Regions from separate parts of the Inquilinus sp. CA228 genome, predicted to be linked through region 4. Evidence: riboswitches for the same ligand, from Rfam matches in the RefSeq annotation. Region 4 holds a riboswitch; each other region holds the start of a gene.
What was found. A riboswitch is a leader RNA that binds a small molecule or an ion and turns the genes downstream of it on or off. The one in region 4 is predicted to bind cobalamin.
Positions count from the first base shown of each region.

Region 1 (7,330 bases), on a different contig from region 4:
AACGGCGTGAAGGTATCGGTCAGGGTGGCGGTCTCCGAATACAGGATGGTCTGGCCGAACCACTCATCCACCACGGCACCGTCGCCGAACAGCCGCTGGAACAAGGGCCGCAGCGCCTGGAGGTCGAGCAGGCTTTCGGCGACGTCGAAGACCAGCACGCCCGGCGCGCGGTCGAGGGCCTGGGCCCTCGGGGTTCCCTGGGCCCGGACCACGCCGGGCTTGAGGACAGACGCGAGGGTCGCGGCCGCGATCCCCGCCAGGACGGGGCGACGGCCGACAGAGGTGAACACGCTCACGAAGGGAACTCCTTGCTAGAAACCGGCCGCTAGACCGACTTGACCTCGCCGCCATCCATGCGCAGCGCCGACCCGGTCATCCACCGGGCGCCCGGCGACACCAGGAAGGCCATCAGCTCGGCGATCTCCTCAGGCTCGCCGTAGCGGGCGATGCCGGCCTCCTTCGGGAAGGCCGCCGTGGCCTCCTCCACCGACAGGCCGTGCAGCGGCGCCCAGTGGTGCAGGTAGGATTGGCGGCGGCCGGTCATCACCGGGCCGGGCAGGACGCTGTTGACCTGCACCCCGTCGGCGATGCCGCGGTCGGAGAAGGCCTTGGCCAGGGCGACGATGGCGGCGTTGATGGTGCCCACCGCGGCATAGGGCGCCTTCGGGAACAGCGCCGAGTTGCCGGACATCAGCACCACCGATCCGCGGGAATCCTTCAGCGCCGGCCAGGCGGCGACGGTCAGCCGGCGGGCGCCGTGCAGCTTCAGCGCCAGCCCGGCATCCCACTGCGCGTCGGTCATGTCGAACAGGTCGATCTGCGGCACCGCGCCGGCGATGTTCAACAGCGCGTCGATCCGGCCGAAGGCCTGCAGCGTTGCGTCGGCCACCGCCTGTGCCGCCGGGGGCTCGGAAAGATCGAGGTCCAGTACCAGGGGCTCGGCGCCGGCGGCCTTCACCGCCGCCGCCGTGTCCTCCAGCTTGTCGCGGCTGCGGGCGACCAGCGCGACCTGGTCGAAATCCTGCGCCAGGCGGATGGCGGTGGCGCTGCCGACGCCCTGGCTGGCGCCGGTGACGATGGCGACGGACATGGTGTCTGCTTCCTGGTGCTGGGTCACGGGGCCAGGAAGACGCGGATGGCGTCCGCGATCTCGCGGGCATGCGTCTCCAGGGCGAAGTGGCCGGTGTCGAAGAAGCGGATCTCGGCCTCCGGCAGGTCGCGCCTGAACGCCTCGGCGCCCGGCGGCAGGAAGAACGGGTCGTTCTGGCCCCAGACCGCCAGGAAGAGCGGCCGGTGGGTGCGGAAATACGCCTGGAACTCCGGGTACAGCGCGACGTTGCTGGCGTAGTCGAGGAACAGGTCGAGCTGGACGTCGTCGGCGCCCGGCCGGGCCATGTAGTGGCTGTCCAGCGTGTATCCGTCGGGCGAGACCAAGCTCTCGTCGGCCACGCCGTGCACATACTGCCAGCGCGTGGTCTCGGGCGTCAGGATGGCGCGCAGGGCCTCGCGGTTGGCCGCGGACGGGTCCTGCCAATAGGCCTGGATCGGGTTCCAGCCGTCGCTCAGCCCTTCGACATAGGCGTTGCCGTTCTGCGAGATGATGGCGGCGATCCGCTCCGGGTGCCGCAGCGCCAGCCGGAAGCCGGTCGGGGCGCCGTAGTCGAAGACATACACGGCATAGCGGTTGAGGCCGATGACCTCGGTGAACCGGTCGATCACCTGGGCGATGCCGTCGAAGCTGTACCGGAAGGCGGCGCGGTCCGGCATGTCGGACTGGCCGAAGCCCGGCAGGTCCGGGGCCACGACATGGAAGCGGTCGGCCAGCAGCGGGATCAGGTCCCGGAACATGTGGCCGGAGCTCGGGAAGCCGTGCAGCAGCAGCTTCGGGGCGCGGGGCGAGCCGGCCTCGCGGTAGAAGATCTTGAAGCCGTCGACATCGGCCTGGCGGTAGCGGATCTGAGTCATGACGGTTCTCCGTGGGCGAATGGGCTGGGCGACCCGGCGCTTCATAACCGGGTAAAAATTTGATGATCAGTTACGAATGCAGGATCAGGAGAGGGCGCGGACGGCCTCGAGGAGGACGCCGACCACCACCTCCGGCGCCGACACCATCGGCGTGTGGTCGACCGGGGCGGTGCACAAGGTCGCCGCCATCCGCGTTGCCATGAAGCGCTGGGTCTCGGCCGCGATCATCCGGTCCTCCTCGGCCAGCAGGAACCAGCTGGGCCGGTCCCGCCACATCGGCCGGCCGACCGGGGTGGTGATGCAGGGCAGGTGGATCGGCCGCTGGACCGCGGCCAGCACCGCAGCGGATTCCGCCGGCGCGTGCTGGGCGAAGGCGGCCGGGAAAGCCGCGTCCGGCAGCCAGATGGCGCCGTGCCGGTCGGGGGCCAGAAGCGGCGCCTTAGGGTGCGGGGCCGCGCGCAGGAACACGTCCAGCACGGTCTCGCCCTCATCCGGGGCCAGCGCGGCGACGAACACCAGGGACCGGACCTGCTCGGAGCGGGCGGAGGCGATGACCGCGCCGGCATAGGCATGGCCGGCCAGCACGACCGGGCCGTCGATCCGCTCCAGCACGCGGTCGAGGGCGGCGACGTCGTCCGCCAGCGAGGTCAGGGGCAGCGGCGCGGCCCGCACGGCCAGGCCCCGCCGCTGCAGCGGCGGGATCACCGGCCCCCAGGACGACCCGTCCGCCCAGGCGCCATGGACCGCGACGATGGTCACCGGTCCCTCGGAACTCCCTCCGGCCATGATCATAACCTCTTTAATTGATTTAAAGAGGTTATGAGTCAAATGGTCATAACTTGTCAATGCGGATTTGAGAGGTTACTTATCGGTAAGGTGATCCCATTCGAGGCCGACCGAAGTGAGCCACCAGCTGCCCCCCGCGATGTTCCTCGCCGACGCGCTCGGCCTGGACTTCCTCAACTCGATCGCGACGCCGGTCGACACCCCGGTCGACTGGCTGCCGGACGGTGACGGTCTGCTGTCCTGGCTGGCGCAGGCCGGGATGGTCCCGGAGACCGTCCTGGCGGAGATGCGGGAGCGGGCGATGCCGGGCGAGCTCGACAGCGTGGCGGCGCAGGCGCGCGGCCTGCGGGACTGGTTCCGGGGCTTCGTCCAGAGCCGGAAAGGCCGCCCGCTGACCGCGGATGCGCTGCAGGACCTGCAGCCCCTGAACCGGCTGCTGGAGCGGGACGAGGGCTACTCTCAGATCGTCGTGGGCGGCGGCGGGCTGGCGCTCGGCCCGTTCCGGCGCTGGCGCTCGCCGGACAGCCTGCTGCTGCCGATCGCCGAGGCGATGGCAAGGCTCGTCTGCGAGGAGGACTTCACCCACGTCAAGGCGTGCGAGGGGCCGGTCTGCACGCTGATGTTCGTCGACCACACGCGCGGCCATGCCCGGCGCTGGTGCAGCATGGCGCTGTGCGGCAACCGCGCGAAGCAGGCCGCCCACCGCCACCGTCTGAAGGAGAAAAGGGGGGAGGGGTGACGCTTCCGCCGCCCCTCCCACCCGCGATCAGGCAGCTTCGCGCAGCTGCCGCGCGGCCGCGACCATGTTGACCAGGGCCGGCCGCACCTCGGCCCAGCCGCGGGTCTTCAGGCCGCAATCGGGGTTGATCCAGATCTGCCGGTCGGACAGGCGCTGCCGGGCGAGCCGCAGCAGCGCCGTGATTTCCTCCACCTCCGGCACCCGCGGCGAATGGATGTCGTAGACGCCCGGCCCGATCTCGTTCGGGTACCGGTAGGTCGTGAACGCGTCGAGCAGCTCCATCGTCGAGCGGGAGGTCTCGATCGAGATCACGTCGGCATCCATCGCGGCGATGGCGTCGATGATCTGGTTGAACTCCGAATAGCACATATGGGTGTGGATCTGGGTCTCGTCCCGGACGCCGGAGGCGCACAGGCGGAAGCTCTCCACCGCCCAGTCCAGATAGGCCTTCCAGTCGGACCGGCGCAGCGGCAGGCCCTCGCGCAGCGCCGCCTCGTCGATCTGGATCATCGCGGCGCCGGCCTCCTCCAGGTCCAGCACCTCGTCCCGGATCGCCAGGGCGATCTGCCGGCACGCCTCGCTGCGGGGCAGGTCGTCGCGCACGAAGGACCAGTTCAGGATGGTGACCGGCCCGGTCAGCATGCCCTTGACCGGCTTCTCCGTCACCGACTGGGTATAGCTCCACCACCCGACGGTCATCGAGCGCGGACGCGACACGTCGCCATACAGCACCGGCGGCCGGACGCAGCGCGAGCCGTAGGACTGCACCCAGCCATGCCTGGTGAAGGCGAAGCCGGCCAGCTGCTCGCCGAAATACTGCACCATGTCGTTGCGCTCGAACTCGCCATGCACCAGCACGTCGAGGCCGATCTCCTCCTGCCAGCGGATGGTGCGCGCCGTCTCCTCCTTCAGGAAGGTCTCGTACTGGCCGTCGGTCAACGCGCCCTTGGCATGGGCCGAGCGGGCGCGGCGGACCTCGGCGGTCTGCGGGAAGGAGCCGATCGTGGTGGTCGGGAACAGCGGCAGGCCGAAGCGCCGGTGCTGGGTCTCGGCCCGGGCCGTGAAGACGTTGCCGCGCCGGGCCATCTCAGCCGTCACCGCCGCCATCCGGGCGGCCACCGCGGAATCATGCACCTTCGGCGACGTCTTGCGCGCGGCCGCCGCCTTGGCAGAGGCGTCCAGCACCTCGGCCACCGCATCGCGGCCCTGCGCCAGGGCCCGGCCGAGCGCCGACAGCTCGCCCATCTTCTGCACGGCGAAGGCCAGCCAGCTCCTGACGTCGGCGTCGAGCTCGTTCTCCAGCTCCAGATCGATCGGCACGTGCAGCAGCGAGCAGGACGGGGCGATCTGCACCCGGTCGGCGCCGCGGGCGGCGACGATCGGCTCCAGCCAGCCCAGCAGCGCCGGCAGGTCGGCACGCCAGATGTTGCGGCCGTCGATCACGCCGAGCGACAGCACCAGCTCGCGCGGTGCCTTGTCGAGTGCGGCGGGAAGCTGGCTCGGCGCCCGCACCAGGTCGAGATGCAGCCCGGCCACCGGCAGGGACACGGCCGTCGCCAGGTTCTCGCCGAGGCCGCCGAAATAGGCCGCAACCATGATCTTCAGCTGCGGCGCCGCCTGTGCCAGCGCGGCATAGGCCCGGCGCAGCGCGGCACGGTCGGCGTCGTCGAGGTCCAGCACCAGGCAAGGCTCGTCGATCTGCACCCAGTCGGCCCCCTCGGCGGCCAGGCGCTGCAGCACCTCGGCATAGACCGGCAGCAGCCCGTCCAGCAGCGCCAGCGGGTCCGGCATGGAGCCGTGGCTCTTGCCGAGCTTGAGGAAGGTCACCGGCCCGAGCAGCACGGGGCGCGTCCGGTAGCCCAGCGCCTTGGCCTCGCGGTACTCCTCGACCGGCTTCAGCGAGGACAGGGCGAAGCGCTGCCCCTCGGCGAATTCAGGCACCATGTAGTGGTAGTTGGTATCGAACCACTTGGTCATCTCCTGGGCCGGCACGCCATGGCCATGGTCGTGGCCATGGCCGCAGGCGGCGTCGCCGACATCGGCCTGAGACCCGCGCGCCATGGCGAAATAGGTGGCCAGCGGCACCGGGCCGCCGGCCCAGCCATAGGCGGCGGGAATGGCCCCGACCATGACGCTGATGTCCAGCACCTGGTCGTAGAACGAGAAGTCGTTCGACGGGATCACGGTGACGCCGAGCGCGTGCTGGCGCGCCCAGTTGGCGGCGCGCAGCGCGGCCGCCGTCTCCTGCAACGCCGTCTCGTCGGACTTGCCCGACCAGAAGCTCTCGAGGGCCGACTTCAGCTCGCGGCGCGGACCGATCCGCGGCGTGCCGAGCGTGGCGACAGCCAGGGGGCTGATAGGAACGGAAGAAACAGACATCGGCTTGGACTCCAGATCTGGAGGCAAAGGCCGAGCGACGCGTGCGCGATCCACGGACGACGGGCGCCGGCGGAATCGCGAGCGCACCACCGGGACACCCCGCCCAGGGACGTTATGGTGTCGCGGCAGGTCTCCTGGCTTGCGGGTCGTCGCCTCGGTCCGGCCTTCCCGGGGCCTTGCGGCTCCAGTGACTCGGAATGGACCTCGGCTCGCCGCTCACAGTTGCGGGGGCAGCTCCGGCATCGCCTCGCGGCCCACCGGATTCCCTCTTAGCTCCGGCGCCCAAGGGGCCCGGAGAACCACGACCGGCCGACTCTGGCGATACGGGGGCGGGGCGTCAAGAGATACATAAAAACATCTTTATGTTTCTATGCTCGAATTGGCCTGCAGCTGGACCGTCGGTGCACGATAGGCGGTCCGCATTCGATCCTGAGCGGACGATCGCTGGTCCAACTGGCCTCCAAGAGGGGTGGCATATGCCACGTTGAGCCTTACCCACAAACACAACTGAACTCCGCACATCGCCGGCTTCGGCTTCCTCTTGCGGAGTCATCAGACAGACTAAAGCTCGACTAACCGTTTACGATTTTCGGTACTTGTCCCAAAAAAACATAAAAACAAAAATCAATAATACGAGAATTATAGCGAATTTCCCAAACAAGAATGCCAAATTCTGTGCTTCGAAGTCACCCTCGTGTCTATTTACGAAGCCTGTTACGCAAATCGGAATAATGAACATAAATATTGGTATTATGTAATACCACCTCCATTTCCTCTTTCCCTGATCGTCAGCAGAATTTTTGCTGTCCATCACAAGTTCCGCCATGATATCTCGGGGGGAATATTTGGCCTGCTTAGCCTAGGCTCCGCCAAACGCGCCTAATCGAGTCACGAGATGCTTTTATTCTGCCATGTTATCGAATGGCGGCAAAGGGGGAATCCGCCTTCGTCTACTTGGGAGACAGCGCCGCATGACCCCTATTCACGCTTGCGGCCGAGAGTTGTGGTGGCGCCGCTCCCCTCCTTTAGTCCGCTTTCCGCCCTTCGCGGACCTGTGCAGGCGCGTTGGAAAGTCCCCAGCGCAAGGACCTGACGATCCAGATGCGGCGGCCCCGCTCTGCCGATGGCACGCAGCGCTCGGTGAGCCGGTCTGGGCACCCTTCGAAAGCGTCGGATTTCCTGGCGCTCCGGCAGTGAACACAATGTTCATTGCGCTCATCCGTGACTATGGTTCATGATATGTTCTATGGATGAGGCGCAATCCGAACCGATCCGGCCGACCGATCCCGACATGAACTGGACGGGCTGGGCGCTGCACACGCTGCGCCAGGCGGTCGAGATCGACATGCGCTGCAAGCGGCTGACCGAGCGGCAGCAGGAGAGGGCCCATCTGGACCCGAAGGCGCCGCCCGATTTCGGCCTGATCCAGGCGCGCCTCACGCGCTCGGTGCGGCTGTCGAT
Region 1 covers NZ_JBQJIK010000055.1:47,979-55,308, forward strand. The annotation lists gene ACTOWL_RS25230 (haloacid dehalogenase type II) at 1-296, opposite strand, end outside; gene ACTOWL_RS25235 (SDR family oxidoreductase) at 326-1,090, opposite strand; gene ACTOWL_RS25240 (alpha/beta fold hydrolase) at 1,114-1,965, opposite strand; gene ACTOWL_RS25245 (alpha/beta fold hydrolase) at 2,050-2,724, opposite strand; gene ACTOWL_RS25250 (CGNR zinc finger domain-containing protein) at 2,867-3,490, shown strand; gene metE (5-methyltetrahydropteroyltriglutamate--homocysteine S-methyltransferase) at 3,518-5,869, opposite strand; cobalamin riboswitch at 5,977-6,188, opposite strand; gene ACTOWL_RS25260 (hypothetical protein) at 7,116-7,330, shown strand, end outside.
Region 1: linked by a shared signal. The riboswitch ahead of metE (5-methyltetrahydropteroyltriglutamate--homocysteine S-methyltransferase) and the one ahead of ACTOWL_RS34990 (aromatic ring-hydroxylating oxygenase subunit alpha) in region 4 are both predicted to bind cobalamin.

Region 2 (7,330 bases), on a different contig from region 4:
CCAGGCGCTCAGCGCCATGGTGCGCGGCCAGTCGCCATGCTCCTGCCGGTGCCGCTCGACCAGCAGCGAGGCGGATTTCCAGCCGAGATGCCAGGCGGCCGGGGTCGGCACCGTGCGGCTGTCGACCGAGTAGAAGTTGCGGCCGGTCGGCAGCACGTCGAGCCGGCCGCGGGTTGGCGCGCCGGAAGATCCCGGCGCCACGAAGCGCCCGGCCAGGCCGCGCAGCAGCCCGTCGATCTCGGCGGCACCAGAGCGGTCGACGGACGGAGCAACGGCCGCCTCGATCTCCGCCAGAACGGCGGCGGTGGCGGCCCAGCCGGCATCCGGCTGGCGCGTGCCGCCGACCAGATCGTGGGCCAAGGCCTCCAGCCGCTCGACCGTGTCGCCATGGGTCCGCCAGCCCGTCTCCGGCCCCAGCACCGCCGGCCGCGGCCCAGCCCAGGCGTCGCCGAAGCGGCAGTCCAGCGGGTCGAAGCCGAGGCCCAGATCATTCGCCAAAGCGCGGATCAGCGAAGCGTCGCCGCCCTGCCCCGTCCCGCGCGGCACCCGGGTCAGCGCCACCAGCAGGTCGGTGCGCTGGTCGCCCTCGGGCGAGCGGCCGAAGATGTGCAGCCCGTCGCGGATCTGCATCTCCTTCAGCTCGCAGAGATGGTTGTCGATCTGCGCCAAGGCGGAGTCGGAATCGGCATCCGCCGCCACGCCGCAGTCGCGGTCCAGGCCGGTCGACCGGGCGAGGTCGAGGATGCGGTCGCGCAGATGGGCCAGCCGGCGCGGGTCCATGCCGGCGGCCTCGTAGTATTCGTCGACCAGCGCCTCCAGATCCTTCAGCGGGCCGTAGCTCTCGGCCCGGGTCAGCGGCGGCGTCAGGTGATCGATGATGACGGCGGCCGTGCGGCGCTTGGCCTGGGTACCCTCGCCCGGGTCGTTGACGATGAAGGGGTAGAGATGCGGGACAGGGCCGAAGGCGGCCTCCGGGAAGCAGTCCTGCGACATCGCCAGCGCCTTGCCCGGCAGCCATTCCAGGTTGCCGTGCTTGCCCATGTGCACGATCGCCTGCGCCCCGAAGCCCTGCCGCAGCCAGGCGTAGAAGGCCAGGTAACCGTGCGGCGGCACCAGCGCCGGGTCGTGATAGGTCGCCTGCGGGTCGATGTTGTAGCCGCGCGCCGGCTGCACGCCGATGACGACATGGCCGAAGCGATGCACCGCAAGGCGGAAGGCGTCGCCTTCGACGAAGGGATCAGCTTCGGGCGTGCCCCAGCGGGCCGTCACTGCGGTGCGAACGGCCCCAGGCAGGTCGTCGAAGAAGGCGCGGTAGTCGGCCAGGGGATAGGAGACGCCGCCGGAGCGGCCGGCCCGGCCCTCCAGCGCATTGGTCGGGCCGGCGGAGACCCGGGCCATCAGGGCGGTGGCATCGGCCGGGACGTCCTCGACCCGGTAGCCGGCGGCGGCCAGGGCGCGCAGCACCTCGACGGTTCCGGCCGGGGTGTCGAGGCCGACGCCGTTGCCGAGCCTGCCGTCGCGGTTCGGGTAGTTGGCCAGGACCAGCGCGACCTTGCGCCCGGCCGGAGGCGTGCGGCGCAGCCCGGCCCAGGCGGCGGCGAGGTTGGCGGTGAAATCGATCCGGTCGGGCACCGGGCGGTAGGACACCACGGTGCATTCGGTCAGGGGATCCCAGCGCGCCTCCGACTTGAAGGACACGGCGCGGGTCAGCACCCGTCCGTCGATCTCGGTCAGGGCGACATTCATCGCCAGATCCTGGGCCGACAGCCCGCGCGTGCCGTCGCGCCACGCCGCCTCGCCGCCGCCGGCGAACACCACCTGCAGGACGGGGCAGTCCGCCGCGTCGAAGGGCGTCGGCTGGGCCGGGCCGCCGGGGCTGGAGACGGCGAAGCTGGTTGCGTTCAGAATCACCGCCGGCGGGTGGCGGGCGAAGGCTTCCGCCACCAGCTCGGCCGAGACCGCGTCCTTGAGGCTGGAGACGAAGATCGGCAGCGGGTTCAGCCCGCGCTGCCGCAGCGCCGCCGCCAGCGCATCGACCGGCGCCAGGTTCCCGGCCTGCACCAGGGCGCGGTAGAAGACGAGGCCGATGACGGGGGCGCCGTCCTGCCAGCGCCCGGCGATCTCGGCATAGGACGGGTGCCGCAGGTCGGGCCAGTACAGGCCGGCGCGCAGCAGCGGCCGGGGCTCGGCCCAGGGCAGGTCGTGGCCGGCCAGGGTGGCGGCATAGGCCAGGAAGCTGCGGGCGTTCTCGATGCCGCCCTCGACCAGATACCGCCACAGCCGCCCCCTCGCCTCCGCCGGCAATGTCGAGAGGTCGTCGAGATCGGCATCCGGCTTGTCGTCACCCGGCAGCACGGCCAGCGCGATGCCCTCGCGCCGGCAGGCGGCGTGCACCTGCTCGATGCCATAGCGCCAATAGCCGGCCCCGCCCAGCAGGCGCACCACCACCAGCTTCGCCCGGCTGACCACATCGTCGACATAGGTGTCGACCGACAGGTTGTGGCCGAGCTGCAGCAGGTTGGCCAGGCGCAGTCGCGGAAACTCCTCGCCGAAGCCGGACCGTGCCGCCGACAGGCAGGCGAGCTCGGTGTCCGCCGCGGTCAGGACGACGATGTCGCCCGGGCTCTGGCCCAGATCGACCGCCTCCGACCCGTCGGCGATGCTGCCCGGCCTGGTGGCGAGGAGATGCATCAGGCCGCCAGCGCCGCGGTGATGGCGGCGCGGTCGAGGCCGCGCTCGCCGATCACCACCAGGGTGGTGCCGCGGGCCTCGTCGGTGCGCCAGGCGCGGTCGTAATAATGCTGGATGCGGCCGCCGACCGCCTGCACCACCAGCCGCATCGGCTTGCCCTCGACCGCAGCGAAGCCCTTCAGCCGCAGGATGTCGTGCGCCTCGATCACCGGCTTCAGCTTGCGCGCCAGGGCGTCCGGGTCGACCACCGTGCCGAGGTCGACATGGAAGCTCTCGAAATCATCGTGGTCGTGCTCCTCCTCCGCATCGTGATGCGAGGGACGCGCCGCCAGGTCGTCCTCGGCCGCGGCGCCGAGGCCCAGCAGCACCGCGGCGTCGATGGCGCCGTGCCGGGCCTTGACCACCTTCACCCCCGGCCGCAGCTGGGCGGCGAGATCGGTGGAGACGGCGGATAGCGAGTCGTCGTCCAGCAGGTCGGTCTTATTCAGGATCACCATGTCGGCGCAGGCCAGCTGGTCCTCGAACAGCTCCTCCAGCGGGCTGTCATGGTCCAGCGCCTCATCGGCGGCGCGCTGGGCCGCCAAGGCCTCCTCGTCCGGCGCGAAACGGCCCTCCGACATGGCGGCGCCGTCGATCACGGTGATGACGCCGTCGACCGTCACCCGGGTGCGGATCTCCGGCCAGCCGAAGGCCTTGACCAGGGGCTTGGGCAGGGCCAGGCCGCTGGTCTCGATCACGATGTGCTCCGGCGGCTCGGCGCGGTTCAGCAGCTTCTCGATGGTCGGGATGAAGTCGTCGGCCACGGTGCAGCAGATGCAGCCATTGGCCAGCTCCACCACATCCTCCTCGCGGCAGGTGGCGTCGCCGCAGCTGCGCAGCAGGTCGCCATCCACGCCGACATCGCCGAACTCGTTGATGATCAGGGCCAGCCGGCGGCCATTCGCGGTCTGCAGCAGGTGGCGGATCAGCGTGGTCTTGCCGGCGCCGAGGAAGCCGGTGATAACGGTGGCCGGAATCTTTGCGGGCATGGGGATCCTTCAGGCGGATTTCAGGGTCAGGGGAAGGCCGGCAGCGACGAAGACGACCTTGGGCACGGCGGCGGCCACGGCCTGGTGCAGGCGCCCGGCATGGTCGCGGAAGGCGCGGGCCAGGGCGTTGTCGGGGACGATGCCGAGCCCGACCTCGTTCGACACCAGCACCACCGGGCCCGGGGGCGCGGCGAGCCAGCGCACCAGCCGATCGGTCTCGGCGGCGATGTCGCGGTCGGCATGCATGAGATTGGACAGCCAGAGGGTCAGGCAGTCGACCAGCACGGCGCGGCCGGGGCCTGCCACCTGGCCAAGCGTCTCGACCAGATCCAGCGGCGCCTCGACCGTGCGCCAGCGCGAGCCGCGCTGCGCCTGGTGGCGGGAGATCCGCTCCACCATCTCGGCATCCCAGGCCTCGGCGGTGGCGAGGTAGACGCAGTCGCCGGGCTGGCTCTCGACCAGCGCCTCGGCATGGCGGCTCTTGCCCGACCGGGCGCCGCCCAGCACCAGCGTCGCCGCCGCCAGCTCAGCCATGGATTGGTCGATGCAACACGCCCTCGCCCTTCGCTCGGCCGGACAGGGCTTGGACGCCGGAGACGGTGCCCGCAGGCGCCGCGCATCCCGCGCCACCGGTTCACCCCGCCCGGCGGTTCGCACGCATCGCCTCGCCGGCAGGTCTCCTGGCTCGCGGGTCATCGCCTGCCTCCGCCTTCCCGGCCATCGGCCAGTGGCTGTCGGAGGTGGGCTCGCCGCCTACAGTTGCGGGGGCAGCCGCGGATCAGGCCTGAAAGGACAGACCGTCCCGCGTTCCCTTTTCACCCCTCTGGCGTCCGCCTTCGGGGAACCGGCTGCGCGATGGCGGCACAGTAGGCGGCGCGGGACGGGTGGTCAATCGATGGCGCGGCTCAGGCCGCGGCGAGGCGCCGGCCGACGGCTTCCAGGACCAGGCGATGGGCCCGCTCGACGATGTCCTCCATCGACCGGGACTTCGCGAACATCGCCGCCGCCCGCAACCGGACCTCGTCCCGCGTCGGGAAGCTCGGGAGATGCGCCTTGGCCAGCAGGTCCACGGTCTTGTGCTGCGCCGTCGCCAGGGCGTCACGGAGGTCGGCCAGGGTCGGCGCATGGGCGTGGGCCAGCGCCTCGTGCAGCGCCGCCGCGATCCGCTCCGTCGGGAAGCTCGCCGCCAGCTCGGCCGCCGCGCGCTCGATGATCTTGCTGCCGAGGCGCTGCTCGTTGCGCAGCACGGCCTCGGGCGGAGTTTTGAGGTTCCAGACCACGCCGCACCAGGACAGGACTTTCAGGATGTAGAAGGTCGGGTCGACCTCCCACCACCTGAAGCCCTGGCGCACACTGCTCTGATAGGCGTGGTGGTTGTTGTGCCAGCCCTCGCCCATGGTCATCAGGGCGAGCAGCCAGTTGTTGCGGGAATCGTCGCCGGTGACATAGCGCTTGCGGCCATGCACATGGGCCAGGGAATTGATGCAGAAGGTGCCGTGATAGACCAGCACCGTGCTCCAGACGAAGCCGACCACCAGCCCGGGCCAACCGCCGATCAGGAAGGTGATCGCCGCCAGGATGACGGCCGGGGTCAGCTCGTATTTGTGCAGCAGCATCAGCTCGGGATAGCGCGCGAAATCGGCGATCTTGCTCAGATCCGTGGTGCGGTGGCGGGTCGAGAAGATCCAGCCGAGATGGGCATAGACGAAGCCCCGGTGCCGGGGCGAATGCACGTCCTGCCCGGTGTCGGAATGGAGGTGGTGGTGCCGGTGCTTGGCGGCCCACCACAGCGTGCTCTTCTGCGCCGTGCTCTGCGACAGGAAGGCCAGGATGAACTGGAACACCCGGCCGGTGGAATAGGCGCGATGGGCGAAATAGCGGTGGTAGCCGGCCCCGATCGCGAAGATGCGCAGGAAATACAGGACCACGCAGATCACCAGGGATTGCCAGGTGACGCCGGTCCAGATCGCTGCGAAGCTGGCGAGATGGAGCAGGACGAACGGGCCCGCCTCCGGATACAGGATGTCCTCGTGGTCGTCCGTAGGCGCGGCCGGACCGGTCTGCGAGGTGGCCATGGGCTCCGTCATCTAATGGTGCATCGACCCCGACGAGGGGGCGTCGGGCGTCCCCTAGATAAGGATCGGCGCAGCGCCGTCAAGCGGACGTAGCGCCGCGCACCGTCCGCAGGCGCTGAGCGTAGACGGTGATCACCAGCGCCGCCAGCAGGATCAGCCGGTCAACCGGCGGACGGACCGCCCGTCAGCCGATCCCGTACCGCCCCGGCGCGATGACACCATTCGGATCGAGGGCCCGCTTCACACCGTTGCAGACATCGCGGTAGGCGGGCATGGCCTGCGCCATATGGAAGTCGTGATACTGGACCGGAGCCCGCCCGACAAAGACGCCACGCCCCGCCACCGCCTCGGACATTGCGCGGTAGCAGGCATCGGCGCGGGCGCACTCGCCGGCATCCTCGCGGTTGAAGGTCAGCACATGCAGCCCGCGGGCGAAGCGCGGCCCGCAGACATTCATCGCCATGTAGTCCATGCCATGGGCTTCGCAGATGCCGCGGCACAGCTGCTGGAACTCGTTGGCGACCTTGCCGTCCATCGGCGTGCCCGGTAGGAACCAAAGGTTGCCGCCGCCCGGCCGCCATTTCAGCAGGCCGAGCTCGCCCAGGCTCGGGATGCCAGAAAAGGCGTTGATGGCGACCTGCAGCGGCGGGATCGCGCCGGCATCGGCATGCTCGATGTAGCGGGCCTTGCCGCTGCGCCCGAAATGGTCGCGCACGCGCTGGACCATCGGCTCCAGCGCGGCCGCGCTGGGGCCGTAGAAGGCGCCGGACACGGTCCAGGCGCCGAGTCCATGCCGCTCGCGCAAGGCGCGGCGACCCTCGTCCGAGATCGACCGCTTGCCGCCGGACGCCTGGTATTCCGGGCTCTCGCCCTCCGAGCCGCAGAGGTAGAGGTCGTTCGCCACCCGGAACAGCGTCGGCACGAAATTCGACAGCTTCATCGGCCGGCACAGATCGACGACCTCCGCCAGGTCGTCATCCTCCGGGAAGGTGAAGTGGAACGACCGCACAGCGGGCGGGCGCGGCAGCAGCCAGACGCCCATGCGGGTGACGATGCCGTAGTTCGACTGCGCGAACAGGCCGTCGAGGATCGGCCCGAAGGAGTATTTCGAGACGTGCCAGTTGGCCAGGGTGTCGGCATCCAGCGCGCCGTCACCGGTGCGCAGGATCTCGCCGGTGCCGAGCACGATCTCGAGGCCGCAGGCGAAGCCGAAATGGTCGAAATACGGCGTGTAGCCGGCGCCCTTGTCGAGGGCGTTGCCGATCATGCCGCCCTGCGGCGGGCCGGAGGTGACGTCGAGCATCAGCCGGTCGCCGCGGCGGACCAGCTCGTCGTAAAGCGCCTGGTAGCTGACGCCGGGCTCGACCACGGCGAAGGCCAGCGTCTCGTCGATCTCGAGAATCCGGTTCATGCGGTGGCCGAGATCGACCACGACCTGGCCCGAGCGCGGCGCGGAGCGCGAGCCGAGGCCGATATTGTAGCCGGTGCTCACCGGATAGAGCGGCACGCCATGCGTGTTGGCCGCCCGCACGATCG
Region 2 covers NZ_JBQJIK010000016.1:92,761-100,090, forward strand. The annotation lists gene cobN (cobaltochelatase subunit CobN) at 1-2,691, opposite strand, end outside; gene cobW (cobalamin biosynthesis protein CobW) at 2,691-3,719, opposite strand; gene cobU (bifunctional adenosylcobinamide kinase/adenosylcobinamide-phosphate guanylyltransferase) at 3,729-4,253, opposite strand; cobalamin riboswitch at 4,373-4,583, opposite strand; gene ACTOWL_RS10265 (acyl-CoA desaturase) at 4,625-5,794, opposite strand; gene ACTOWL_RS10270 (FAD-binding oxidoreductase) at 5,979-7,330, opposite strand, start outside.
Region 2: linked by a shared signal. The riboswitch ahead of cobU (bifunctional adenosylcobinamide kinase/adenosylcobinamide-phosphate guanylyltransferase) and the one ahead of ACTOWL_RS34990 (aromatic ring-hydroxylating oxygenase subunit alpha) in region 4 are both predicted to bind cobalamin.

Region 3 (7,330 bases), on a different contig from region 4:
CGCCGTGGCGGTCTCGGCGCCGATGATCTGGAAGCCCGGCGCCGACAGGAAGGCGAGGTCGCCGGCGACGCTGAAGGCGTAGCCGACGCTGTGCACCCAGCCGGTGTTCGGCTTGCCCATGTAGCCGAACACGTTGACCGTGTCGGCGAACACGTAATAGGCGTCGCCGAGATCGCGCAACACGGCGCCGGCGATGCCCTTCAATATGGTCTTGGCGGTGGCGCCGGCGGCCATATTGTCGATCCGCCCGACCGCGTTGTTGTACGCCTTGTTGAACGGCGTGTTCGGCCGGCCGCTGGTCGGGTCGGTGCCGAAGATCTTCTCCCGCATGCCCGGCGATATCGTCGCATTGGCCGCCGCCGACATCGCCATGGCGCCATGCACCGGGACGTAGACGGCGTCGACCAGCTTGTCGACGACGGCGGTGCTGCCGAGGGCGCCGGACAGGCATTCCGCCGCGTTCCGGGCGAACAGGTACGAGCTGAGGCCGGCGGAGGTCCGGCCGATCGCGTTCGAGGCCTTGAGCAGGCGCTGACCCGACGGCGACAGCTGGTCGGCCTGGCCGCCGATCAGCTTCTTGTAGTCGTCCGGGCTCATCGACCGCTTGACCTGCTCCTGCAGGCCGAAGGTCAGCAGCAGCCGGTTCGAGCGCTCGAACCAGGTGGCGTTGGTGTGCTTGGGCTCGCGCGGCGCCGCGGCCAGCAGCGTCTCGGCGTCGGTCGGCGGCAGCATCGGCCCGGGCACGGTGTAGTTCTTGACTTGGCCGCTCTCGTAGCCGTCGATGCCCTTCAGCTCGCGGCCATACAGCCCGAGCGCCCTGGTGATGCTGTCCGAACGCTCGTTCAGCCAATTGGTGCGCTGCCCGTCCTGCTCCAGCGTCTCCGCCAGGTCCGGGTTGTCCTGCAGCAGCTTCTGGATCGTCGCCGCCTGCTCCTCGGGCGACAGGGTGGTGCCCCAGGTCTGCAGCGGCACACCGATGGACTCGCCGTCCTTCAGCGTCTTGTCCTGATGCGCCCTGACCGTGCCCTGGAAGTTCTCCAGCCCCTTGGTCGCGGCCCACAGCAGGGCGTCGCGCATCGGCCCCGGGTCGGTGTCGTCAAACTTCGGCTCCTTCTGCTGGCCGGCCAGTTCGTCCAGCCGCACGGTCATCGCCAGGGTCAGGGTGACATTGCCCTCCGCCCCGGCATCGGCCAGCACCTCCGGCAGGTTCATCATGTGCAGCGGGCTGAGATGCTCGGCCGCGAGGTCGCCGCGCATGGTCTCGACCATGTAGTCGCCCAGGGCGTCGACCGCCTGCTTGCCCTGGCCGGGCGTGTCGCCGTCGGCATAGACGGCGTTCTGGCTGGCCTGGGCCAGGTCGGTCACCACCTTCTTCGCGTCCTGGAGGTCCGACCCGACATCCCACCGGGCGACCTGGTCGACGCAGCCGCGCAGGATGGCGGCGACCCGCGGGTCGTTCATCACCTGACCGCCGAGGATCGGCATGGTCCGGGTCGGGTCGGTCAGCTCGGCGATCTTCGCCGCCGCGGCCTTGGCCCCCTCCTGGCCGCCCTTGCCCCAGGCCGCCTCGATCTCGCGGATCGGCCGGTCGAGGAACACCTCCTTGTGGGCCTCGCTGAAGCCGCGCTGCACCGCGGCCAGATACTGCGCGGTGTCGCCGCCGCCATAGGTCTTGTAGACGCCGGCGAGATGGGTCATCGACGCGACCAGCGCCTGCGGCGTCGGGTTGTCCTTGCCGGTGGCGTCGGCCTGGGCGATCAGCCGCTGCTTCACCAGGGCGGTGACCTCGTCGTATTTGCCGTCGGCGCCCAGCTGCTGCACCGCGGCGGCGCCCTCGGCGGTGCGGTCGTCGACGGTCCACTCATTCTGCTTCTGCGTCTTGGCGGCCTGGATCGCCTCCCGGAACACCGGGTCGTCGGGCGCCCGGATCGCGATCGGCTGCACCAGCGCGTCGAAATCCGGCGCGCTCTGCTCGGTCGCGGCGTAGTCGATCTCCTGGCCGATCACCGCCGCCAGGTCGTCCTTGGCCTGCTGCCGCTCATAGGGCGACAGCTTGGCGTCCGACGCCTTGGCCAGCAGTTGCCGCTGCTGGCTCAGATAATCGAGCCGGGTCTCGTCGAGCACGGTGACGATGTCGTCCGCCTGCAGCTTGCGGTCGGCGTCGGGCGCCGCGGCCGGGCGGTTGCCGAAGGGCAGGGGGTCGAGCTTCGGCGTCGCCGGCAGCTGGGCGTGCAGCGCGTCGTTGTCGCAGGGCGGGAGGCCGGCCTTCTGGATGTAGATCCGGAACGGCCAGCCCTGCTCGACCGGGAACTCGGCGACGCCGAGCGGCTTGGCGCCGGGCTGGAACGGGGCGGGCAGCGCGCCGGCGGCCGGATCGGCCTGCGTCGGCGCCTCGACCGGCAGCACCGGCGGCTGCTGCCGGGCGCGGTCGACGGCGAGGCCGAAATTGAGGCCGTTCGGGTTGTTCGTCCGCCACTGCGTGGACGGCGTGCGCGTCACCGGACCGAGCATCGCATTCCCCCTCTGCAAAATGCGGCCTGGATATGACTGTTCTTCTTGCGCGCCCGGATCTCGCCTCCGGGATGACGGTGATGTGACAACCCCTGTCACGCCGGAAGGTTTCCAGTCCTTTCCAATTCCGTTCGGGCGAAGCCCGGCGGCTGGAGAATGCGACCGCCGGCCTATGGAGATTTTCTCCATCTCCGAGGAGACACTGTCCATCCCACCGGCCGTTCGGCGGACCTATCTCTTGGAGAAGATCTGGAGGCTGCGATGATGCTCTTCTTCCGGCGCCGAGACCGCCGGCGCCAGACCGACGGCGCCGAGGCGCTGCTGCGCATGACCCCGCGCGAGTTGGCCGACCTGCCCTTCTGGGTCGAGCCGCCGCAGCCGGACTGCGCCGATCCGGCGGGCCGGTCGGTCACAGCCCGAACCGCGCCTCGGCGTCTGCCAGCGTGAGGGCGAGGAACGGCCGCCGTCCGGCCAGCAGCGCCAGCGGCCCGTCCGGCGGAAACTCCCAGTCGAGGCCGCCGAGGCGCGGCCGGCCGCGGCCGGTGGCGGCGGCCCGCGTGATCCGGACACCGGCCCCGTCCGGCTGCAGCACCCGCAGCGGGATCGGCAGGCGCAGCGGCAGGGCGCGTCCCGGCCGGTCGGTGAAGGTTGCCACCAGCCCCTGCGCGTCGGTCAGCTCGGTCCGCCCCACTGCGGCCTCGAACCGGCCCAGCCGTTTCGGGATCGCCCACAGCGCCCGGCCGCCGGCCAGCGCGGCGGGGCTGTCGACCCAGGCGGCGGTGATGGTGACGCCGATCCGGCGCCCCAGCCGCACCGGCACGGCGACCACCAGCTCGGCATAAGCCAGGTCGCCGCCCGGCTGCCACTCCGCCCGCACGGTCGCCAGCAGCGCGCTCCGGCCCCAGCCCAGCGGCCCGGCGCCGGCCGGCAGCGGCCCCGGCAGCGCCGCCCGCGGTACCCGCCACAGCGCCGCCTGCACCGTGCCGCGCAGCCGCCAGGGCGGGGGAGGGTAGAGGGCGTCGGTCATGACCTTTGCAGCATAACCCGGCGCGTGGTGCGCAGGGTGGGAAGCGGCGATTCCGGGATTGCATCCGGGGAGCCGAAAACGAACTTGGATTGCGAAGTTTGCGACGGCACCAACTAGGTATTGACGTCGACCGTCACAAAGACGTCAATATCTAGACATCACGGGCGCTACAGGGAATCCGGTGCGCCGCTTGACGGCAAAGCCGGGGCTGCCCCCGCAACTGTAAGCGGAAGGACCTTCCGTCGTCTTGAGTCACTGGCGGAGAGACCCGCCGGGAAGGCGAGACGGAGGGGCCGCCGACCGCGAGCCAGGAGACCGGTCCGTGATTGCGTAGTGCGTCCTCGGGCGGGGTGTCCCGGCGGTGCGATGAGCGAGACGCGCCGGCTTGCCGGTGCGTTGCCGACTCCGCATCTTCGGCCCAAGCCCCAATACGATCATGGGGTTTGCCGATGTCAGCCATCCAGGAATCCGACCGCGCGCTCGCCGGCGCACCCGCCATCCCGGCGGCGCCCCGCGCGTCTGCCGAGCCGGCCTACCAGGTGATCCGCCGCAACGGCGCCGTCACCGCCTTCGACGAATCCAAGATCTCGGTGGCGCTGACCAAGGCCTTCCTGGCGGTCGAGGGCGCCGGGGCCGCCGCCTCGCGCCGGGTGCACGACATCGTCGAGGGGCTGACCGGCCAGATCGTCGGCGCCCTGGCCCGCCGCGCCGACCACGGCCGCACCTTCCACATCGAGGAGGTCCAGGACCAGGTCGAGCTGGCCCTGATGCGCGGCGAGCACCACAAGGTCGCCCGCGCCTATGTGCTGTATCGCGACGAGCGGTCGCGCGAGCGCGCCGCCGCCGCGGCCAAGACCGAATCCTCGCCGGTGGCGCCGGCGCTCCATGTCACCGCGGCCGACGGCAGCCGCGCGCCGCTCGACCAGGCGCGGCTGGTCCGGCTGGTCGAGGAGGCCTGCGCCGGCCTGGACGATGTCGCCGCCGGGCCAGTCCTGGCCGAGACCCGGCGCAACCTCTATGACGGCATCAGCGAGGCCGAGCTGGCGCTGGCACCGATCATGGCGGCCCGCACCCTGATCGAGACCGAGCCGAACTACAGCCAGGTCAGCGCCCGGCTGCTGCTGGACCTGCTGCGGCATGAGGCGCTGAGCTTCGTCCATGGCCGGCCGACCCGCGCCACCCATGCCGAGATGGTGCAGGGCTACGCCGAGTACTTCCCGGCCTATGTGAAGAAGGGCATCGCGGTCGACCTGCTGGATCCGGAGCTGGCGCGCTACGACCTGGCGAGGCTGTCCGCCGCGCTGAAGCCGGAGCGCGACCTGCAGTTCCAATTCCTCGGGCTGCAGACGCTGTATGACCGCTACTTCCTGCAGACCGGGGGCATCCGCTTCGAGCTGCCGCAGGCCTTCTTCATGCGCGTCGCCATGGGGCTGGCCGCGCGCGAGATCGACCGCGAGGCGCGGGCGATCGAGTTCTACGACCTGATCTCCTCCTTCGACTTCATGTGCTCGACGCCGACGCTGTTCAACGCCGGCACGCCGCGGCCGCAGCTGTCCTCCTGCTTCCTGACCTCGGTGGCGGACGACCTGGACGGCATCTTCAAGGCGGTCAAGGACAACGCGCTGCTGTCGAAATACGCCGGCGGCCTCGGCAATTCCTGGACCCGCGTGCGTGGCCTGGGCGCCCATATCCGCGGCACCAACGGCCAGTCGCAGGGCGTCGTGCCGTTCCTGAAGGTCGCCAACGACACCGCCATCGCGGTGAACCAGGGCGGCAAGCGCAAGGGCGCGGTCTGCGCCTATCTCGAGACCTGGCACGTCGACATCGAGGAATTCCTCGACCTGCGCAAGAACACCGGCGACGACCGCCGCCGCACCCATGACATGAACACCGCCAACTGGGTGCCGGACCTGTTCCTGCAGCGGGTCGAGGCCGACGGTCCCTGGACCCTGTTCTCGCCGGACGAGGTGCCCGACCTGCACGATTTGTACGGCCCGGCGTTCAAGACCGCCTACGAGGCCTATGAGGCGAAGGCCGTGTGCGGCGAGATCCGCGTGCACAGGCAGGTCCGCGCCCTCGACCTGTGGCGGCGCATGCTGACCATGCTGTTCGAGACCGGCCACCCCTGGGTGACCTTCAAGGACCCCTGCAACATCCGCTCGCCGCAGGGCCATGTCGGCGTCGTGCACTCCTCGAACCTGTGCACCGAGATCACGCTGAACACCTCGGATGACGAGGTCGCGGTCTGCAACCTCGGCTCGATCAACCTCGCCAACCACATCGGCGCCAATTCTAACGGAAGCCCTGGCCTCGACCGGGCGCGGCTGGAGCGGACCATCCGCACCGCGATGCGGATGCTCGACAACGTCATCGACATCAACTTCTACACCATCCCCGAGGCGCGCCGGTCCAACCTGCGGCACCGTCCGGTCGGGCTCGGCATTATGGGCTTCCAGGACGCGCTGCAGGCGCTGCGCCTGCCGGTCGCATCCGACGCCGCGGTGCGCTTCGCCGATGAGAGCATGGAGGTGATCAGCTTCCACGCCATCTCCGCCTCGGTCGACCTGGCGGCGGAGCGCGGGCGCTACCCGTCCTTCGACGGCTCGCTGTGGAGCCGGGGCATCCTGCCGATCGACTCTATCGAGCTGCTGGCCGAGGCGCGCGACGGCGTGCTCGACCTCGACCGCTCCGCGGCTCTCGACTGGAGCGAGCTGCGCGAGCAGGTGCGCACCATCGGCATGCGCAACTCCAACACCATGGCGATCGCGCCGACGGCGACCATCTCCAACATCTGCGGCGTCGCCCAGTCGATCGAGCCGGCGTTCCGCAACCTCTACGTCAAGGCCAACATGTCGGGCGACTTCACGGTGGTGAATCCCGGCCTGGTCCGCGACCTCAAGGCGCTCGGCCTGTGGGACGAGGTGATGATCTCGGACCTGAAGTATTTCGACGGCAGCCTCGGCGCCATCGACCGGGTGCCGGACGACCTGAAGGCGCTCTACGCCACCGCCTTCGAGATCGACGCCTCCTGGCTGGTCGAGGCGGCGGCGCGGCGCCAGAAATGGATCGACCAGGCCCAGTCGCTGAACCTCTACATCGCCAACCCGAACGGCCGGAAGCTGGACACGCTGTACCGCCTGGCCTGGAAGCGCGGGCTGAAGACCACCTACTATCTGCGGGCGATGAGCGCGACCCATGTCGAGAAGTCGACGCTGAAGGGCACCGACGGCAAGCTCACCGCCGTCTCCGCCCCGGCGCCGGTTGCGGCCCCTGCGCCGGCCCCAGCCGCGGAGGAACTGACGCTGACCGACGGGGCGCCGATGGTCTGCCCGATCGACGACCCGACCTGCGAGGCCTGCCAGTAGCGGTTCCGGCAGATCCTCGGCCGGGCCGGCGTCTCAGCGCGCCGCGTCGAGGATCATCGCCGCGCCCTTGTCCGCGATCATGATGGTGGGGGAGTTGGTGTTGCCCGAGGTGATCGTCGGCATGACCGACGCATCGACCACCCGCAGACCGGCGACGCCCCGGACCCGCAGGCAGCCGTCGACGACGGCCATCGGATCGCCGTCGACGCCCATCCTGGTGGTCCCGACCGGGTGGAAGATGGTGGTGCCGACATCCCCCGCCGCCGCGGTCAGCTGCGCGTCCGACGTCAGTTCCGGGCCGGGCCGCAGCTCCTCCGGCGAATACCGGGCCATGGCCGGCTGCTGCATGATGCGCCGGACGATTCGGATCGAATCGGCCGCGACCTGGCGGTCCTCCGCCGTTGCCAGATAATTGGGTGCGATGACG
Region 3 covers NZ_JBQJIK010000018.1:19,478-26,807, forward strand. The annotation lists gene ACTOWL_RS10910 (hypothetical protein) at 1-2,511, opposite strand, end outside; gene ACTOWL_RS10915 (hypothetical protein) at 2,773-2,958, shown strand; gene ACTOWL_RS10920 (acetoacetate decarboxylase family protein) at 2,921-3,538, opposite strand; cobalamin riboswitch at 3,684-3,876, shown strand; gene ACTOWL_RS10925 (ribonucleoside-diphosphate reductase subunit alpha) at 3,988-6,903, shown strand; gene ACTOWL_RS10930 (GMC family oxidoreductase) at 6,937-7,330, opposite strand, start outside.
Region 3: linked by a shared signal. The riboswitch ahead of ACTOWL_RS10925 (ribonucleoside-diphosphate reductase subunit alpha) and the one ahead of ACTOWL_RS34990 (aromatic ring-hydroxylating oxygenase subunit alpha) in region 4 are both predicted to bind cobalamin.

Region 4 (7,330 bases):
GAAGGGCGACCACATGTTCGTCGGCCTGTTCACCTCGGTCGCCTACAGCCGCAGCGCCCGCGACATCCCCTATCTGCGGGCCAAGGTCAGCCGCACCCTGGCGCGCGCCGGGATGGACCCGCGCAGCCATGACGGCAAGGCGCTGGGCCATATCCTCGACACCTATCCGCGCGACGAGCTGTTCCAGATCTCCGAGGAGCAGCTGCTCGACATCGGCATGGGCGTCCTGCACCTGCAGGAACGCCAGCGCACGGCGCTGTTCGTGCGCCGCGACCCGTTCGGGCGCTTCGTCTCCTGCCTCGTCTACGTGCCGCGCGACCGCTACAACACCGACCTGCGCTACCGCATCCAGAAGATCCTGCAGAAGGCCTATGGCGGCGCGGTCACGGCCTTCACCACCCAGATGTCCGAAGGGGCGCATGCCCGCGTCCACTTCCTGATCAAGACCGAGGCGGGCGCCGGCACCCCTGGAAGTGATCCTGGCGAGCCGGTCGACGTGATCGAGGAGCGGCTGGTCGAGGCCGGGCGCAGCTGGTCCGACCTGCTGCAGTCGGCGCTGGTCGAGACCAAGGGCGAGGAGCAGGGGCTGATCCTGCTGCGCCGCTACGCCGAGGCGTTCCCGGCCGGCTACCGCGAGGAGACCACGCCGGCGGCGGCGATCGTCGACATCGAGCGGATCGAGGAGATCGACGAGGACGGCGAGATCGGGCTGCACCTGTTCCGCCCGATCGAGGCGGCGCCGCACGAGCTGCGCTTCAAGCTGTACCACCGCGGCACGCCGGTGCCGCTGTCCGACGTGCTGCCGATGCTGGAGCATCTCGGCTTCAAGGTGGTGTCGGAGCTCCCGACCGAGGTCAGCATCCAAGCGATCGGCCAGGCCCACGGGCCGGTCTGGATCCATGATTTCGAGATGCGCAGCCGCAGCGGCGACCCGATCGACCTGAACCGCCTGAAGGCCGTGTTCCAGACCGCCTTCGAGCGGATCTGGACCGGCGACATGGAGGACGACCGGCTGAACCGGCTGGTGCTGGCCGGCGGGCTCGACTGGCGGTCGATCACGCTCCTGCGCGCCTATGCCAAGTTCCTGCGCCAGGCCCGCTTCGCCTTCAGCCAGGAGACGATCGAGGACACGCTGGTGGCGCATCCGGAGACGACGCGCGCCATCGTCCGCATGTTCGCCACCCGCTTCGACCCGGAGCTGACCGGCGACCGCGAGGTGGCGATCCGCGGCATGCTGGTCGAGATCGAGCACGCGCTGGACGCGGTGACCAACCTGGACGAGGACCGCATCCTCCGCCGCTACCTGAACCTGGTGCGGTCGACTCTGCGCACCAACTACTTCCAGGCCGACGACCAGGGCCGGCCGAAATCCTACCTGTCGCTGAAGCTGGACAGCCTGTCGCTCGAGGAGCTGCCGCTGCCGCGGCCCTGGCGCGAGATCTTCGTCTACAGCCCGCGCATGGAGGGCGTGCACCTGCGCGGCGGCAAGGTCGCCCGCGGCGGCATCCGCTGGTCCGACCGGCGCGAGGATTTCCGCACCGAGATCCTGGGGCTGATGAAGGCGCAGATGGTGAAGAACACCGTCATCGTGCCGGTCGGCTCGAAGGGCGGCTTCGTCTTGAAGCGGCCGCCGGCGGCCGCGGCCGGGCGCGAGGCGTTCCAGGCCGAAGGCGTCGAATGCTACAAGATCCTGATGCGCGGGATGCTCGACATCACCGACACCATCGTCGGCGGCGAGACCACGCATCCGGAGCGCGTCGTCCGGCATGACGAGGACGATCCGTACCTCGTCGTCGCGGCCGACAAGGGCACGGCCACCTTCTCCGACATCGCCAACGGCGTCAGCCAGGATTACGGCTTCTGGCTCGACGATGCCTTCGCCTCCGGCGGCTCGGCCGGCTACGACCACAAGAAGATGGGCATCACCGCCCGCGGCGCCTGGGAATCGGTGAAGCGGCATTTCCGCGAGCTCGGCACCGACATCCAGGCCCAGGACTTCACCTGCGTCGGCGTCGGCGACATGTCGGGCGACGTGTTCGGCAACGGCATGATCCTGTCCGAGCACATCCGCCTGTTCGGCGCCTTCAACCACCTGCACATCTTCGTCGACCCGGACCCGGACGCGGCGACCAGCTTCGCCGAGCGCAAGCGGCTGTTCGACCTCGGCCGCGGCTCCTGGGACCAGTACGATGCGGCGAAGCTGTCGCCCGGCGGCGCGGTCTATGAGCGCCGCGCCAAGTCGGTCAAGCTGTCGCCCGAAATCCGCGCCCGCTTCGGCATCGAGCGCGAGACGGTGCCGCCGAACGAACTGATGCAGGCGATGCTGCGGGCCCAGGTCGACCTGCTGTGGTTCGGCGGCATCGGCACCTATGTGAAGAGCAGCCGCGAGAGCCACGCCGATGTCGGCGACAAGGCGAATGACGCGCTGCGCATCAACGGCCGCGACGTCCGCGCCCGGGTGATCGGCGAGGGCGCCAATCTCGGCGTCACCCAGTTCGGCCGCATCGAATTCGCCCGCATCGGCGCCGGCGGCTCGGGCGGCAAGCTGAACACCGACTTCATCGACAACTCGGCCGGCGTCGACACCTCGGACCACGAGGTCAACATCAAGATCCTGCTGGGCGCCGTGGTCCAGGCCGGCGACCTGACGCTGAAGCAGCGCAACGTGGTGCTGGAGAGCATGACCGAGGAGGTCGGCCATCTGGTGCTGCGCGACAACTACCTGCAGAGCCAGGCGCTGTCGCTCGCGGTCGGCGAAGGCTTCGAGCTGCTGGACCAGCAGGCCCGCTTCATGCGCGGGCTGGAGAAGGCCGGCAAGCTCGACCGCGTGATCGAGATGCTGCCGACCGATGAGGATCTGACCCAGCGCTCCGGCAACCGCGAGGGGCTGACCCGGCCGGAGCAGGCGGTGATCCTGGCCTATGCCAAGATCACCATCTACGACGCGCTGCTGGCCAGCGACCTGCCGGACGACCCGGCCCTGGTCGACGACCTGGTGCTGTACTTCCCGACGGCGCTGCGCGAGCGCTTCAAGGACGCCATCGCGCAGCACCGGCTGCGGCGCGAGATCGTGGCCACCCACGTCACCAACAGCATGGTGAACCGGGTCGGCGCCACCTTCGTCTCCGAGCTGGTGGACAAGACCGGCATGGGCGTGGCCGACATCGCCCGCGCCTATCTGATCGTGCGCGACGGCTTCGGCCTGCGCGACATCTGGGCGGCGGTCGAGGCGCTGGACAACAAGGCCCAGGCCCAGGCCCAGATCCGCGCCATGCTGGCGACCCGGCGGCTGATCGAGCGCTGTGTCGCCTGGATCCTGCGGCAGCAGGGCCGCGGCCTGAACATCAGCCAGGACGTGGCGCATCTCAAGCCCGGCCTGGCCGAGCTGGAGAGCCAGCTGGACGCCGCGATCTTCGACGACGCCCGCGCCGTGATCGACGCCCGCGCCCAGGGCTTCGTCGAGGCCGGCTTCCCGGAGGAGCTGGCGCGCCGTGTCGCCCGGCTGAACCTGTGGGCGGCGGGGCTGGACATCATCCGCATTGCCGACCAGGCCGGGCGCGGCGTCAGCGAGGTGGCGTCGGTCTATTTCGAGACCGGCCGCCGGCTGGGCCTGGCCTGGCTGCGCGACGGCGCGTACCGGATGCCGGCGACCAACCACTGGCAGAAGCAGGCGGTGGGGGCGATCGTCGACGACCTGTACACGCTGCAGGCCGACCTGGCGGTGCGCGCGCTGCAGGACGCGCCGGCGGGCGCTGCCGGGGCGGCGGCGGTCGAGGCCTGGGTCGACCATCGCCGCGCCCCGGTGGACCGGATCGACCAGCTGGTGTCGGAGCTGAAGGCGCTGGACCAGGTCGACCTGTCGATGCTGGCCGTCGCCAACCGCAATTTGCGCGGCCTGGCGACGGGATAGGCAGCCGTCGGACGTAGGTTGGGTTCGCGTTCGCGAACCCAACATCGCGCGACGGGACCGGTGTTGGGTTCGCCAAAGCGAACCCAACCTACTCGTTTTCCCGCAGCAGCTTCTGCAGCGGGGCGGCCTGGCGCAGGATCGGCGACTTGATGACGATGTAGCTGAAGTACTTCTCGATGCCGAGGCGCCGGTCCAGCAGCGCCTCCATCACCTGCTGGTAATGGGCGATGCTGCGGGTCAGGAAGCGCAGCAGGTAGTCGTAGCCGCCGCTGACCATGTGGCACTCCAGCAGCTCCTCGACCGTGGCCAGCCCGGCCTCGAAGCGGATGAAGTCCTCGCGCCGGTGGTCGCTCAGCGTCACCTCGGTGAACACCGTCACGGTCTCGGTCAGCCTGGCCAAAGCGATGCGGGCGCCGTAGCCGGCGATATAGCCCGCCGCCTCCAGCCGCTTCACCCGCTGCAGGCAGGGGCTGGGCGACAGGCCGACCGCCTCCGCCAGCGCGGCGTTGGTGATCCGCCCATCGGCCTGCAGCCGGGCCAGGATGGCGATGTCGATCCGGTCCAGCTTCGGCGCCATCCTTCCCCTCGTCCGATCGGCCGCGGGATTTAACCGCGCAAGGCTTCCTGATGAGCTTTGGCCAGTTCCGCCATGCTGGTGAAGCGGAAATCGACCTTGGGCTCGGTCGCCGGCTTCATGGTGGCGCCGAAGCCGCCCTCGGCATGACGGCGGTGGATCCAGCAGGTGGCCAGGCCCGCCGCCGTCGCCGGCTCGTGGTCGTGGAACAGGCTCTCCGCCGTGTGCAGAACCTCGCCCGGGGCGATGCCCATGCCGCCCAGCTTCTCCAGCATGTAGTCGAAGTTGCGCGACGCCGGCTTGTAGCTGCCGATGTCCTCGGCGGTGAAGACGGCGTCGAACTCGACCTGCAGCCGGACGTTGCTGAGGGCGAAGCTGGCATTGTCGACATTCGAGAGGATCGCCAGCTTGTAGTACTTCTTCAGGTACTGCAGCGCGCCGGCGGTGTCGGCGAAAGCCGGCCAGTCCTTGATCGAGCGGCCATAGGCCAGCGCCTCCTCCCAACTCGCCGCCACGCCCCATTCCTCGGCCAGGCGCTTGTAGACGATCGCCAGCAGCTCGCTGTAGCGACGCGCCGGGGTCCAGCGCTGCTGCGCCGATTCATGGCGGGCATGCGCCTCCAGGATCCGGTCGCGGGTCAGCGGTTGCTTGGCGCGGGCGGTCAGCGGCGCCAGCGCGTTGACCATGCCGGTCTCCCAGTCGATCAGCGTGCCGTAGCAGTCGAAGGTCAGGATCTTGAAATCGGTCAGATTCATGGTGCGTCCTCCGGTATCGATGCCCCCGAGGATGCGCCGGCGGCGGCGGCAGGGGCTGCGCAATCGCGCCGTGCCGCGGCAGGCGCTGGCGCAGCGCGGCCATGCCGCAGCAGAAAATGCCGTGTCGCAGCCGCGTCATGGCGTGTCGGCTCTGGAGCGTGCGGGGCCGCGGAGTCGCGCCATGATCGCCGCCAAGAGGTGCCGGTCCGATGCTGTGGAACAGAGCAGCGGCGGATCGGAGAATTGGGAAGCCGGTGTGAACCCGGCGCTGCCCCCGCAACGGTAACGGCGGTGTAAGGTGCGGCAGGGGCCACTGGAGCGATCCGGGAAGGCGCCGCACCGGCCAAGAAGCCCGCCGGAGCCCGGAAACCAGCCTCGAAGGAGTTTGTCTCGATGATCGCGGTGGGCGGTCGGCGGGCATGTTCGCGAGGGTCCGGTTCGGTCGCCGGTCCTCGGGGGCGCGTACCCGGAAGCCACATCTGCGACCGTGCCCATAGGAGAAGATCGGGTATGGAAGCGCGTTCGGCCATGTTGATGGATCTGCTGTCCCGTGCACCGGGCTTCAGCCTGAAGCGGGATTTCTACACCAGCCCCGCCTATCTCGCGCTGGATCTGGAGCACATCTTCTACAAGGACTGGCTGTTCATCGGCCATGCCTGCGAGGTGACCCGGCCGGGTGATTTCCTGACCGTGCAGATCGGCGAATATCCGGTGATCGTGGTGCGCGGCCGCGACCGCGCCATCCGCGCCTTCCACAATGTCTGCCGCCACCGCGGCTCGCGCCTGTGCACCGACGAGCGCGGCTCGCGCCCGCGGCTGGTCTGCCCCTATCACCAGTGGACCTACGACCTCGAGGGCAAGCTGATCTTCGCCCGCGACATGATGGACGACATCGACCCGGCGCAGTTCGGGCTGAAGCCGGTGGCGTGCCACGAGGTCGGCGGCTGGATCTTCATCTCGCTGGCCGAGCAGCCGCGCGACTTCGAGCCGTTCCGGCGCATGGTCGAGCCCTATATGGCGCCGCATTTCCTGGCCGAGGCCAAGGTCGCCCACAGCTCGACCATCATCGAGCGCGGCAACTGGAAGCTGGTGATGGAGAACAACCGCGAATGCTACCACTGCTCCGCCAACCATCCGGAGCTGTGCCGCGTCTTCTCCGACCAGCCGACCCTGACCAGCGGCCAGCAGGGGATGGAGGAGAATCCCGCCATCCTCGAGCACTGGCAGAGCTGCGAGGCGATCGGCCTGCCCAGCCGCTACCAGATCTCGGACGACATGCAGTACCGGGTGATGCGGGTGCCGTTCATCAACGACGCCCATTCGATGACCATGAGCGGCCAGCCCGCGGTGAGCCGCCTGCTGGCCGAGTTCCCGACCACCAAGCTCGGTTCGATGCTGCTGTACCACTACCCGAACAGCTGGAACCACCTGCTGGCCGACCACGCGCTGAGCTTCCGCATCCTGCCGATCAGCCCGACCGAGACCGAGGTCACCACCAAATGGCTGGTGCACAAGGACGCGGTCGAAGGCGTCGACTACGACCTCAGGGCCCTGACCGAGGTGTGGTCCGCGACCAATGACGAGGATCGCCGCATCGTCGAGGAGAACCAGCGCGGCATCCTGTCCCCGGCCTATGAGCCCGGGCCGTATTCGAAGATGCATGAGGGGGCGGTGATCCAGTTCGTCGACTGGTACGCCGACACCCTCACCCACCGGCTCGGCGGCGGCACCGGCGCCACCTCGATCCGCGACGTGGCGTAGGGGCGGGACGTGCCCGGGCCTCTGACCGCGACGCCGGCGCTGTGGAACGCGAAGACCGCGCGGCTGCGCTGCATCGGCATCCGCGAGGAGGCGCCGGACGTCCGCACCTTCCGCTTCGAGGCGGAGGACGGCAGCTGGTTCTCCTACCGCCCCGGCCAGTTCGTGACCCTGGAGCTGCCGGCGGGGCCGGAGCCGGTGCTGCGCACCTACACCCTGGCCTCGACCCCGTCGCGGCCGCACCACGCCAAGATCACCGCCAAGGTGCAGCCGGGCAGCGTCGCCACGCGCTGGCTGTTCGACAAGCTCAAGGTCGGCGACGCGCTGACGGCG
Region 4 covers NZ_JBQJIK010000111.1:11,214-18,543, forward strand. The annotation lists gene ACTOWL_RS34975 (NAD-glutamate dehydrogenase) at 1-3,910, shown strand, start outside; gene ACTOWL_RS34980 (Lrp/AsnC family transcriptional regulator) at 3,999-4,487, opposite strand; gene ACTOWL_RS34985 (haloacid dehalogenase type II) at 4,517-5,239, opposite strand; cobalamin riboswitch at 5,419-5,631, shown strand; gene ACTOWL_RS34990 (aromatic ring-hydroxylating oxygenase subunit alpha) at 5,750-7,000, shown strand; gene ACTOWL_RS34995 (2Fe-2S iron-sulfur cluster-binding protein) at 7,010-7,330, shown strand, end outside.